2 regions of the Pseudomonas sp. SDO5522_S412 genome follow, and region 1 is predicted to be linked to the other one. Evidence: predicted binding sites of a transcription regulator. Region 1 holds the regulator's gene; the other holds the start of a gene.
What was found. Region 1 encodes sigma-54, which starts transcription at its own class of promoters, with help from an activator protein. Its sites were predicted from a motif close to ANTGGCATNNANNTTGCTNT; they were not measured.
Positions count from the first base shown of each region.

Region 2: glnA (glutamate--ammonia ligase) is a predicted target of sigma-54. The motif match lies at 4,132-4,151, and genes of this name have one in related genera.

Region 1 is NZ_JBSVWQ010000043.1:9,948-15,870, reverse strand. It holds gene ACW9I6_RS12390 (SLAC1 anion channel family protein) at 1-354, shown strand, start outside; gene ACW9I6_RS12385 (HPr family phosphocarrier protein) at 375-647, opposite strand; gene rapZ (RNase adapter RapZ) at 664-1,521, opposite strand; gene ptsN (PTS IIA-like nitrogen regulatory protein PtsN) at 1,524-1,988, opposite strand; gene hpf (ribosome hibernation-promoting factor, HPF/YfiA family) at 2,001-2,306, opposite strand; gene ACW9I6_RS12365 (RNA polymerase factor sigma-54) at 2,382-3,875, opposite strand; gene lptB (LPS export ABC transporter ATP-binding protein) at 4,060-4,785, opposite strand; gene lptA (lipopolysaccharide transport periplasmic protein LptA) at 4,785-5,357, opposite strand; gene lptC (LPS export ABC transporter periplasmic protein LptC) at 5,344-5,916, opposite strand.
Region 2 is NZ_JBSVWQ010000128.1:529-6,451, reverse strand. It holds gene ACW9I6_RS22010 (YkgJ family cysteine cluster protein) at 1-298, shown strand, start outside; gene typA (translational GTPase TypA) at 503-2,323, opposite strand; gene thiI (tRNA uracil 4-sulfurtransferase ThiI) at 2,463-3,917, opposite strand; gene glnA (glutamate--ammonia ligase) at 4,251-5,657, shown strand; gene ACW9I6_RS21990 (chorismate mutase) at 5,846-5,923, shown strand, end outside.

The sequences.
Region 1 (5,923 bases):
CCTTCGCTGATGATACTTATCGCCCCCTTTGAAGTCGGCTTTCTGGCTTACACCAACTTCTTTGGCAGCGTCGACTACTTTGCCAGCGTGCTCTTCTACTTTGGCCTGTTCCTGTTTGGGGTGCTGGCATTCAAAGTATTCCGTCAGGCCGCGCCTTTTTCTCCTGCCTGGTGGGCAATCAGCTTTCCGATTGCGGCATTGAGCAACGCTGCGTTGAAATATGCCGATGCCAAAGGAGGCGTGATCCTGGAAGCGATTGCCTATCTGATCCTGGCTTTCCTGACGATCGCCCTGGCCGTACTGACGGTCAAGACGTTGAAGATTCTGTTCAACGGCAAACTGCTGTCCAACTGACGCAGGGGAGGGGCGATTACCTACTCGCCCTCATCAAAGAAATTATTGATCAACGCTACCAGGGCATCCATCGCTTCCTGCTCTTGCTCGCCTTCGGTCTTCAAATGAATCTTCGTGCCCTTGCCCGCAGCCAGCATCATCATGGCCATGATGCTTTTGCCGTCGACCATGGATTCCGGGGTGCGCCCGGCGCGGATCTGGCAAGGGAACTGCCCGGCGACGCCGACGAACTTGGCCGAGGCCCGGGCGTGCAGGCCCAGCTTGTTGATGATTTCAATTTCCAGAGCGGGCATCGCGGGGGTGTTCCTTTCAGCTGAGGTCGCGGTGGCGAACCTGGACGTTCTTGAGGGTTTGTTGCAGCACCTTGCCCAGGCGTTCGGTCAGGTAGACGGATCGGTGGTGGCCGCCGGTGCAGCCAATGGCGATGGTGACATAAGCCCGATTGCTGGCCGCAAAACGCGGCAGCCATTTGAGCAGGTAGCTGGAGATGTCCTGGTACATTTCCTCGACATCCGGTTGCGCCGCCAGGTACTCGGCCACAGGTTGGTCCAGCCCCGACTGATCGCGCAGTTCCGGCTTCCAGTACGGGTTGGGCAGGCAGCGCACATCGAACACCAGGTCGGCATCCACCGGCATGCCGCGCTTGAAACCGAACGACTCGACAAGGAACGCCGTGCCTGGCTCCGGCTGGTTCAGCAGACGCAGCTTGATCGCATCCCGCAGTTGATACAGGTTCAGGCTGGTGGTGTTGATCTTGAGGTCGGCCAGGTCAATGATCGGCCCCAGCAGTTTGGTCTCGTCCTCGATGGCTTCGGCCAGGGAGCGATGAGGGCTGCTCAACGGGTGGCGGCGACGGGTTTCGGAGAAGCGCTTGAGCAGGGTCTCTTCGTCGGCGTCCAGGTACAGCACATCGCAATGGATGTGCTTGGCCCGCACTTCTTCGAGCAGTTCAGGAAAGCGTGTGAGGTGGCTGGGCAGGTTGCGGGCGTCGATCGACACGGCGACCAGCGGTTGCGCCAGCTCGGTATGAATCAGCGCGCGTTCCGCCAGTTCCGGTAGCAGGCCGGCGGGCAGGTTGTCGATGCAATAGAAGCCGTTGTCCTCAAGAACATTGAGGGCCGTGCTTTTACCTGAGCCGGAACGGCCGCTGACGATGATCAAACGCATGATTAATGCCCGTTTTGTTCATCCAGGACAACCTGGTAGAGCGCCTCATTGCTTGAGGCACTACGCAGTTTGTCGCGTACGTCCTTGCGGTCGAGCATGCTGGCGATCTGCCGAAGCAGCTCCAGGTGCGCATCGGTGGCAGCTTGCGGGACCAGCAGTACGAACAGCAGGTCGACCGGCGCGCCGTCGATGGCGTCGAAATCGATAGGGGCGTCCAGGTGCAGCAGGGCGCTGACTGGAGACTCACAGCCTTGCAGGCGGCAGTGAGGAATGGCGATGCCGTTGCCAAAGCCGGTGGAGCCGAGCTTTTCACGGGCGATCAGGGCCTCGTACACAGCTTGCGTATCCAGTTCGGGCACTTCGCGGCCGATCAGGTTGGCAATTTGTTCGAGGGCGCGCTTTTTACTGCCGCCCGGCACGTTCACGAGGGAACGGCCGGGGGTCAGGATGGTTTCAAGTCGGATCATGGGTGGGGAGTGTTAGCGGCCAGTGCCTTGAAGAAGGCTCTGCTGCTTTTCCTTATGCTTTTTAAGTTGGCGGTCAAGCTTGTCTGTGAGCAAGTCGATTGATGCATACATGTCTTCATGTTCGGCATTGGCGACCACTTCGCCACCGGGTATCTGAAGTGTCGCTTCGATTTTCTGCTGAAGCTTGTCGACCTTCATGATGACCTGCACGTTGGTGATCTTGTCGAAATGGCCCTCAAGCTTCTTCAGCTTCAGCTCGACGTATTCGCGCAATGGAGGGGTGACTTCTACATGGTGTCCACTGATGTTGACTTGCATACAGCTTCTCCTTCGTTGCCAGTGCATAAAGCGGCGGGTAGGAATACCCGCCACTGGAACGCTATGGCCCGCCCGTCACATCAAACGCTTACGCTCGCTGGAAGGCGCGATCCCTAGGGACTCGCGGTACTTGGCGACGGTTCGACGGGCGACCTGAATGCCTTGTGCCTCCAGTAAACCAGCGATCTTGCTGTCACTCAACGGCTTTTTCTGATTTTCCGCGGCAACCAGTTTTTTGATGATCGCGCGGATCGCCGTGGACGAGCATTCGCCGCCTTCGGAGGTGCTGACGTGGCTGGAGAAAAAGTATTTCAGCTCATATATACCCCGTGGGGTATGCATGAATTTTTGCGTGGTCACCCGGGAAATCGTTGATTCGTGCATGCCCACCGCCTCGGCGATGTCGTGCAGTACCAGCGGCTTCATCGCTTCATCGCCGTATTCCAGGAAGCCGCGCTGGTGCTCGACGATCTGGGTGGCGACTTTCATCAGGGTTTCGTTGCGGCTTTGCAGGCTCTTGATGAACCAGCGGGCTTCCTGCAGTTGGTTACGCATGAAGGTGTTATCGGCGCTGGTGTCGGCGCGGCGCACAAAACCTGCGTATTGCGGATTGACCCGCAGGCGCGGCACCGATTCCTGGTTCAGCTCCACCAGCCAGCGTTCGTTGTCCTTGCGCACAATCACGTCGGGCACGACATATTCGGCTTCGCTGGACTCGATCTGCGAGCCCGGGCGTGGGTTGAGGCTCTGCACCAGCTCGATGATCTGGCGCAGATCATCTTCCTTGAGCTTCATGCGGCGCATCAGCTGGCTGTAGTCGCGGCTGCCCAGCAGGTCGATGTAGTCGGTGACCAGGCGCTGCGCTTCGCTCAGCCAAGGCGTCTTGGCCGGCAATTGGCGCAGTTGCAGCAGCAGGCACTCGCTGAGGTTGCGGGCGCCGATGCCGGCCGGCTCGAATTGCTGGATGCGGTGCAGGACGGCTTCGATTTCGTCCAGTTCGATGTCCAGTTCCGGGTCGAACGCCTCGAGGATCTCCTCAAGGGTCTCGTCCAGGTAGCCCTGGTTGTTGATGCAATCGATCAGGGTCACGGCGATCAGGCGATCGGTATCGGACATCGGTGCCAGGTTCAGTTGCCAGAGCAAATGGCTCTGCAGGCTCTCGCCGGCTGATGTGCGGGTGGTGAAGTCCCACTCGTCGTCATCGTTGCTGGGCAGGCTGCTGGCGCTGGTCTGGTAGACGTCTTCCCAGGCGGTATCCACGGGAAGTTCGTTGGGAATGCGTTCGTTCCATTCGCCTTCCTCAAGGTTATCCACCGTGGGGGCGGTTTCCTGGTAGGAGGGTTCCTGTACGTCGGGGTTGGGCTTTTGCTCGATGTTGTCGGCCAGCGGGTCTGCATTATCGAAGTCGTCGCCTTCTTCCTGGCGTTCGAGCATCGGATTGGACTCCAGGGCCTCCTGGATTTCCTGTTGCAGGTCCAGGGTCGACAATTGGAGCAGGCGGATGGCCTGTTGCAGCTGCGGTGTCATCGTCAGCTGCTGGCCCATTCTCAGGACTAGCGATGGTTTCATGGCAGGGGCTTAACACCTTATTCGCCGGCGCAATGCGCCATCCACGACAGGGCGCGTGAGCGCCAAACATAAGCAAATTATATGCCTGATATCGGGGGCTTTGCCTAGAGCGCGGTAACAATAAAAATACTGAGGTTTTTATTGACTACCGCGCTCCATGGCGAATGGCCTGATACCACCGTGTTTACAGGCGGAACTCGTGACCCAGATACACTTCCTTGACCAGTTCGTTGGCCAGGATAGTGGCAGAGTCACCTTCGGCAATCAGCTGTCCATCGTTGACGATGTAGGCGGTTTCGCAGATATCGAGTGTCTCACGGACGTTGTGGTCGGTGATCAATACACCGATGCCCTTGGCCTTGAGATGATGGATGATCTGCTTGATGTCGCCGACCGAGATCGGGTCGACACCGGCGAAAGGTTCGTCCAGCAGGATGAACTTGGGCGCCGTGGCCAGCGCGCGGGCGATTTCCACACGACGACGCTCGCCGCCGGAAAGGCTCATGCCGAGGTTGTCGCGAATGTGGTTGATGTGGAATTCCTGCAGCAGGCTTTCCAGCTCTTTCTTGCGCCCGGCGCGGTCGAGTTCCTTGCGGGTCTCGAGGATGGCCATGATGTTGTCGGAAACCGACAGTTTGCGGAAGATCGATGCTTCCTGGGGAAGATAGCCGATACCCGCTTGCGCACGGCCGTGCATAGGCTGGTGGCTTACGTCCAGGTCGTCGATCAGGACGCGGCCTTGATCGGCCTGCACCAGGCCGACGATCATGTAGAAGCAGGTGGTCTTGCCGGCACCGTTGGGGCCGAGCAAACCGACGATCTGGCCGCTGTCGATCGACAGGCTGACGTCACGCACGACCTGACGGCTTTTATAAGCCTTGGCCAGATGCTGGGCTTTCAGGGTTGCCATTAATTCGCCTTCTTCGCGTCGGGTTTCGGCGCCGGCTGGGCTGCGCCCGGTTTCTGCTTCGGCTGGATAACCATGTCGATACGCGGCTTCGGCGTGCTGATTTTCGAGCCGGTAGCACGGCCGGCCTGGGCGATCTGCTTCACCGTGTCGTAGACGATTTTTTCGCCGTCGGTGGTGTTGCCGTCATTGATGACCCGGGCCTGGTCGATCAGCACGATGCGGTTTTGCTGGGCGTGGTACTGGATCGTCTTGCCATAGCCTTTGACCGGCGTAGGGTCGCCCACTTTCTGCAGTTGTTCGAAATACGCCAGGTTGCCCACCGAAGTGACCACGTCGATATCGCCCGCCGGGGTACGAGTCAGTGTCACGGTGTTACCCGTCACTTTCATCGAGCCCTGGGTGATGATCACGCTGCCCGTGTAGGTCGCGATACCTTGCTTGTCATCCAGCTGCGCATCGTCAGCCTGAATGTGGATCGGTTGCTGGCTATCGTTCGGCAGAGCCCAGGCGCTCACGCTTCCCAGTGCTGCGCCCAGGCCGAGCAAAATAGGGAGGGTTTTAACGAGCCTCATACTGTCCTCTTACGTTCGATAGCAGGTGTATCCTGCTTTCTTTCAAATACGCTTTCATTCCCTTGCCAGTCGATACACCGCCAGCGCCGTCAATTCTAACGTCTTGCTCGGTCTGCGCATATTGCTTCTGTGGGAATACGGTCATGCGACTGCTGGTAATAATGGTGTCGCGGTTCTTGGCGTCAGTGCGGGCTACCCGCACCGAGTCAATCAGTTCCACTTGGGTGCCGTCCGGGTTGACCTCGCCACGCTCGCTGGTGACGTGCCACGGAAATTCGGCGCCGCGGTACAGGTTCATGTCCGGCTTGGTCAGCAAAGTGACCTCGGATGCCTTCAAGTGTTCGACCTTGTCGGAGGTCATTTCATACTGGACCTTGCCATCGGGCAGGTACTGGATGCTGTGGGCGTTGATGGCGTAATAGTCGATAGCACTCTCGTCAACCTGTGCAACCGGCTTGTCGAGGAAGCGCTCCGGGCTGATATTCCAGTAGCCGACCGCGAGGAAAACCGCGGCGATGACTGCAAGTATCAGGAAATTGCGAATCTTTTTACTCAGCATAAAACGC
Region 2 (5,923 bases), on a different contig from region 1:
CATCGGCATCGTCGATGAGTTCGAGCGTGGCGACCCGCCGAAGAACATCGCCAAGCGCTTGCAGAAGGAAGGCATCGTCGAGCGCTTCAACGCCAAATCCGAGATCTTCACCCTGCAGCGCATGAGCAACAACGATTGCCTGTACCTGGATCGTAAGAGCCGCTTCTGCACTATTTATGACAAGCGCCCGGATACTTGCCGCAATCACCCGAAAATCGGGCCGCGCCCGGGGTATTGCGCGTACAAGCCGAAGGAAGTGGTGCGCGAGACCAGGTTCAAGACCCTCGACAAGTTCTGATCCAGATTTTTTATTGCTTGAACTACCGCTTTCGCGGGCAAGCCCGCTCCCACACTTGACCTCATTCATCCTGAAAAAACGCGGTCGAATGTGGGAGCGGGCTTGCTCGCGAAGGGGCCCGCACAGTCACTACAGATATTGCAGGCATAAAAAAACGCCCCCGGCCTTTCGACCGGGGGCGTTTTTCATTCAGCCTGAGTTAACTCAGTTCTTGGCTTTCTTGGCAGCGCGGGTACGCTCGCCTTCGTCCAGGATCTTCTTACGCAGGCGGATCGACTTAGGCGTAACTTCGCACAGCTCGTCGTCCTGGATGAATTCCAGAGCCTGTTCCAGGGTGAAGCGAACAGGTGGAACCAGAGCGATGGTTTCGTCTTTACCCGAAGCACGCATGTTGTCGAGCTTCTTGCCTTTGGTTGGGTTGACGCCCATGTCGTTGTCACGGCTGTTCAGGCCAACGATCTGACCGTTGTAGATCTCTTGACCGTGTTCAACGAACAGCTTGCCACGCGCCTGGAGGGTTTCCAGGGAGTAGGTCAGCGCCTTGCCGGTTTCTACCGATACCAGAACACCGTTCTGACGACCGGACATGTCGCCGGACTTCATGGTGTCGTAGCGATCGAAGATCGAGGTCAGGATGCCAGCACCGTTGGTCAGGGTCAGGAACTGGTTACGGAAACCGATCAGACCACGAGCAGGGATGTTGTATTCCAGACGCACACGGCCTTTGCCATCCGGCACCATGTTGGTCAGGTCGCCCTTACGCAGGCCCATTTCTTCCATGACCTTGCCCTGGGATTCTTCAGGGGTGTCGATGGTGACGTTTTCAAACGGTTCCTGCTTCACGCCGTCAACCTGACGGATGATCACTTCAGGACGACCAACGCCCATTTCGAAGCCTTCGCGACGCATGGTTTCGATCAGTACCGAGAGATGCAGCTCACCACGGCCGGAAACCTTGAACTTGTCAGCCGAGTCGCCTTCTTCAACGCGCAGAGCAACGTTGTACAGCAGCTCTTTGTCCAGACGTTCCTTGATGTTACGGGAAGTCACGAACTTGCCTTCTTTACCGCAGAAAGGCGAGTCGTTTACCTGGAAGGTCATGGAAACGGTTGGCTCGTCAACGGTCAGAGGCTTCATCGCCTCGACGTTGTCCGGCTGGCACAGGGTGTCGGAGATGAACAGCGAGTCCATACCGCTCACACACACGATGTCACCGGCAAACGCTTCTTCAACGTCGATGCGGTGCAGGCCGTGGTGACCCATCAGCTTCAGGATACGACCGTTGCGCTTCTTGCCGTCGGCGCCGATGGCGACCACCGGAGTGTTCGGCTTGACGCTACCACGAGCGATACGGCCAACACCGATAACACCCAGGAAGCTGTTGTAGTCCAGTGCCGAGATTTGCATCTGGAACGGGCCTTCACGGTCAACTTTCGGAGCCGGTACGTTGTCGACGATCGACTGGTACAGCGGGGTCATGTCTTCAGCCATGTCGGTGTGTTCCAGACCGGCAATGCCGTTCAGGGCCGAGGCGTAGACGACTTTGAAGTCCAGCTGTTCTTCGGTGGCACCCAGGTTGTCGAACAGGTCGAAGATCTGATCCAGAACCCAGTCCGGACGCGCGCCTGGACGGTCAACCTTGTTGATGCACACGATCGGACGCAGGCCGGCTTCGAAAGCCTTCTTGGTCACGAAACGGGTTTGCGGCATAGGGCCGTCTTGAGCGTCAACCAGCAGCAGAACGGAGTCAACCATCGACATTACGCGTTCAACTTCGCCGCCGAAGTCGGCGTGGCCCGGGGTATCCACGATGTTGATGTGGTAGCCGTTCCAGTTGATGGCGGTGTTTTTCGCCAGAATGGTAATACCGCGCTCTTTCTCCTGGTCGTTGGAGTCCATCACGCGCTCGTCGTTGAGCTCGTTGCGCTCCAGGGTGCCGGATTGACGCAAGAGTTTGTCTACCAGGGTGGTCTTACCATGGTCAACGTGAGCAATGATGGCGATGTTGCGTAGATTTTCGATCACTTGTGTATCTCGATCAGAGGATTCGGTGTGCTGACAGGTCGTGGCAGCGATTAACAGTAGAGTCAGGCCTTGCCGTTACAGCTTGACGGCAGAGTCGGGGGGCCGGTGACGCAGGCCACAGGCAAACAGCCCCGGGCTCTTAGCTCGGTCGATAAACGCGCACATTGGCATGCCCCTCACTGAGCAAATGGTGGGCATGCAGGCGACTCATCACGCCTTTGTCGCAATACAACAGGTACTGACGGCTGTCATCCAGTTCCTTGAAACGCGCATTCAATGCATAGAACGGCAGCGTTTGTACGTCGATGCCAGCAATTTCCAGCGGCTCGTCTTCAGCGGCATCCGGGTGACGGATGTCGATGATGATCTGACCGGCCAGAGCCTCGCTGACTTCTTCGATCTGCAAATCCTGGCCCAATTCGTCGATAACCCGATCGATCGGCACCAGCTTGGCGTTCTCAAGCGCACGCTCGAGCACCGCCATATCGAACTGTTGTTCTTCGTACTCCACGCGGTTGCGCTTGGCGTGGGTCTTGGGGTTCACCGAGATGACCCCGCAATATTCCGGCATGTGCTTGGCGAAATCCGCCGTGCCGATCTGGGTCGCCAGGTCGATGATGTCTTGCTTGTGACTGGCGATCAGCGGGCGCAGTACCAGCTTCTCGGTCACAGAGTCGATCAACGACAGGTTCGGCAGGGTCTGGCTGGACACCTGGGAAATCGCTTCACCGGTGACCAGTGCGTCGATTTCCAGCCGATCCGCGATTCGGGACGCAGCGCGTAACATCATACGCTTCAATACTACGCCCATATGACTGTTATCGACTTTCCCGAGAATTTCTCCCAGGACTTCCTCGAACGGTACGCTGACAAACAGCACCCGTTGCGAGCTGCCGTACTTCTTCCAGATGTAATGCGCGACTTCCATCACGCCCAATTCGTGTGCACGCCCGCCCAGGTTGAAGAAGCAGAAGTGGCTCATCAGCCCGCGGCGCATGATCTGGTAGGCCGCGACAGTGGAATCGAAACCGCCGGACATCAATACCAGGGTCTGTTCCAGGGCACCCAGCGGGTAGCCGCCGATGCTGTCGTGCTGGCTGTGGATCACAAACAACCGTTGGTCGCGAATTTCCATCCGCACTTCAATTTGCGGCTCTTTCAGGGAAATTCCGGCAGCGCCGCACTCGCGACGCAGCTTGCTGCCCACGTATTTCTCGACATCCATGGAGCTGAACGGGTGCTTGCCGGCGCGTTTGCAACGCACTGAAAACACCTTGCCTGCCAGCACATCGCCGTAGTGCTGCTTGCACTTTTCGGTGATGTCGTCGAAGTCGCCCAGCGGGTACTCGTCGACCTGCAGGAAATGCGCGATGCCCGGCACGCAGCTCAGGCGCTCGGTCATGTCCTTCAGGGCCTTGGGGTCTGTGAGGCGGGTTTCCAGCTCGAGATTGTCCCACACACCATTCACCACCACAGCCGGGTCCACATCGCGGAGCACGGCACGGATGTTCTTGGCCAATTGACGGATGAAACGCATCCGTACCGGTCGGCTCTTGATGGTGATCTCGGGGAAGACTTTAACGATTAATTTCATGAAAACAGCGCGCGCAGGCCCAGCCGAAAAAGGGGGGCGCGGATTATAGCGGAAATCGCTCAAGGTTTAACCAGTTAATATGCAACTGACCTTTCGCGCACCAAAACGGGTCATAAACCAAAATAAGCGCTACATTGCGGTGCGCAATTTCTTCCGTTTCAGCGGATTGCACCTTTATAGGGGCGTTTTTGTGGCAAAAAACCCATGTCGGGGCACTGGCATGCAATTTGCTCTCTTGTGAGGCAGGTTGCCTTGGTCGAGTATTCGCGCCGGCATCACCCACATTCTAAGGGCTACTCCACTACCCCAGCCCGAAGCCACCCGGAGGACACTATGTCGAAGTCGGTTCAACTCATCAAAGATCATGACGTCAAATGGATTGATCTGCGCTTCACGGACACCAAAGGCACTCAGCACCACGTGACCATGCCGGCTCGCGACGCGCTGGATGACGCCTTCTTCGAAGAAGGCAAAATGTTCGACGGCTCCTCCATTGCCGGCTGGAAAGGCATCGAAGCTTCCGACATGATCCTGATGCCGGACGACAGCACTGCCGTACTCGACCCGTTCACCGAAGACCCAACCTTGATCATCGTCTGCGACGTGATCGAGCCTTCGACCATGCAGGGCTACGACCGTGACCCACGTGCGATCGCCAAGCGTGCCGAGGAATACCTGAAGTCGACCGGTATCGGCGACACCGTATTCGTAGGCCCGGAACCAGAATTCTTCATCTTTGATTCGGTCAAGTTCAAGTCCGACATCTCTGGCTCCATGTTCAAGATCTTCTCCGAACAAGGTTCGTGGATGTCCGACCAGGACGTGGAAGGCGGCAACAAAGGCCACCGTCCAGGTATCAAAGGCGGCTACTTCCCGGTTCCTCCGTTCGACCACGACCACGAAATCCGTACCTCCATGTGCAACGCCATGGAAGAGATGGGCCTGGTCATCGAAGTTCACCACCACGAAGTGGCGACTGCCGGCCAGAACGAAATCGGCGTGAAGTTCAACACCCTGGTTGCCAAGGCTGACGAAGTTCAGACCCTGAAGTACTGCGTACACAACGTGGCTGATGCCTACGGCCGTACCGCTACCTTCATGCCTAAGCCTCTGTACGGCGATAACGGTTCGGGTATGCACGTTCACCTGTCCATCGCCAAAGAAGGCAAGAACACCTTCGCTGGCGAAGGTTATGCCGGCCTGTCCGACACTGCCCTGTACTTCATCGGCGGTATCATCAAGCACGGTAAGGCCCTGAACGGCTTCACCAACCCATCGACCAACTCCTACAAGCGTCTGGTCCCAGGTTTCGAAGCTCCGGTAATGCTCGCCTACTCGGCTCGCAACCGTTCCGCTTCGATCCGTATTCCTTACGTGTCCAGCCCTCGCGCTCGCCGTATCGAAGCCCGTTTCCCGGATCCGGCAGCCAACCCGTACCTGGCCTTCGCTGCCCTGGTCATGGCCGGCCTGGACGGTATCCAGAACAAGATCCACCCTGGCGATGCCGCCGACAAAAACTTGTACGACCTGCCGCCTGAAGAGGCCAAAGAGATCCCACAAGTGTGCGGCAGCCTGAAAGAAGCCCTGGAAGAGCTGGACAAGGGCCGTGCGTTCCTGACCAAAGGCGGCGTGTTCAGCGACGACTTTATCGATGCCTACATCGCCCTGAAAAGCGAAGAAGAAATCAAGGTCCGCACCTTCGTACACCCACTGGAATACGAGCTGTACTACAGCTGCTGATCCGGTAGCGCTGCGTAACGCGGCGTGATGAAAAAGGCCTCCTTCGGGAGGTCTTTTTTTGCCCGCAAAACCCTGTGGGAGCCGGCTTGCCCGCGAAAAATTCAAAGGCACCGCATTTCTTCAATATTTACGCGTTATCGTTAACGACCTTCGCGAGCAAGCTCGCCCCTACAGAAGAGGGATCTGCCTTGAAACTCAAAATTGGGTTCATCTTGCTGGCCATCAGCGCCAATGTATTCGCAGCACCACCCACCCTCGCCCCGCTG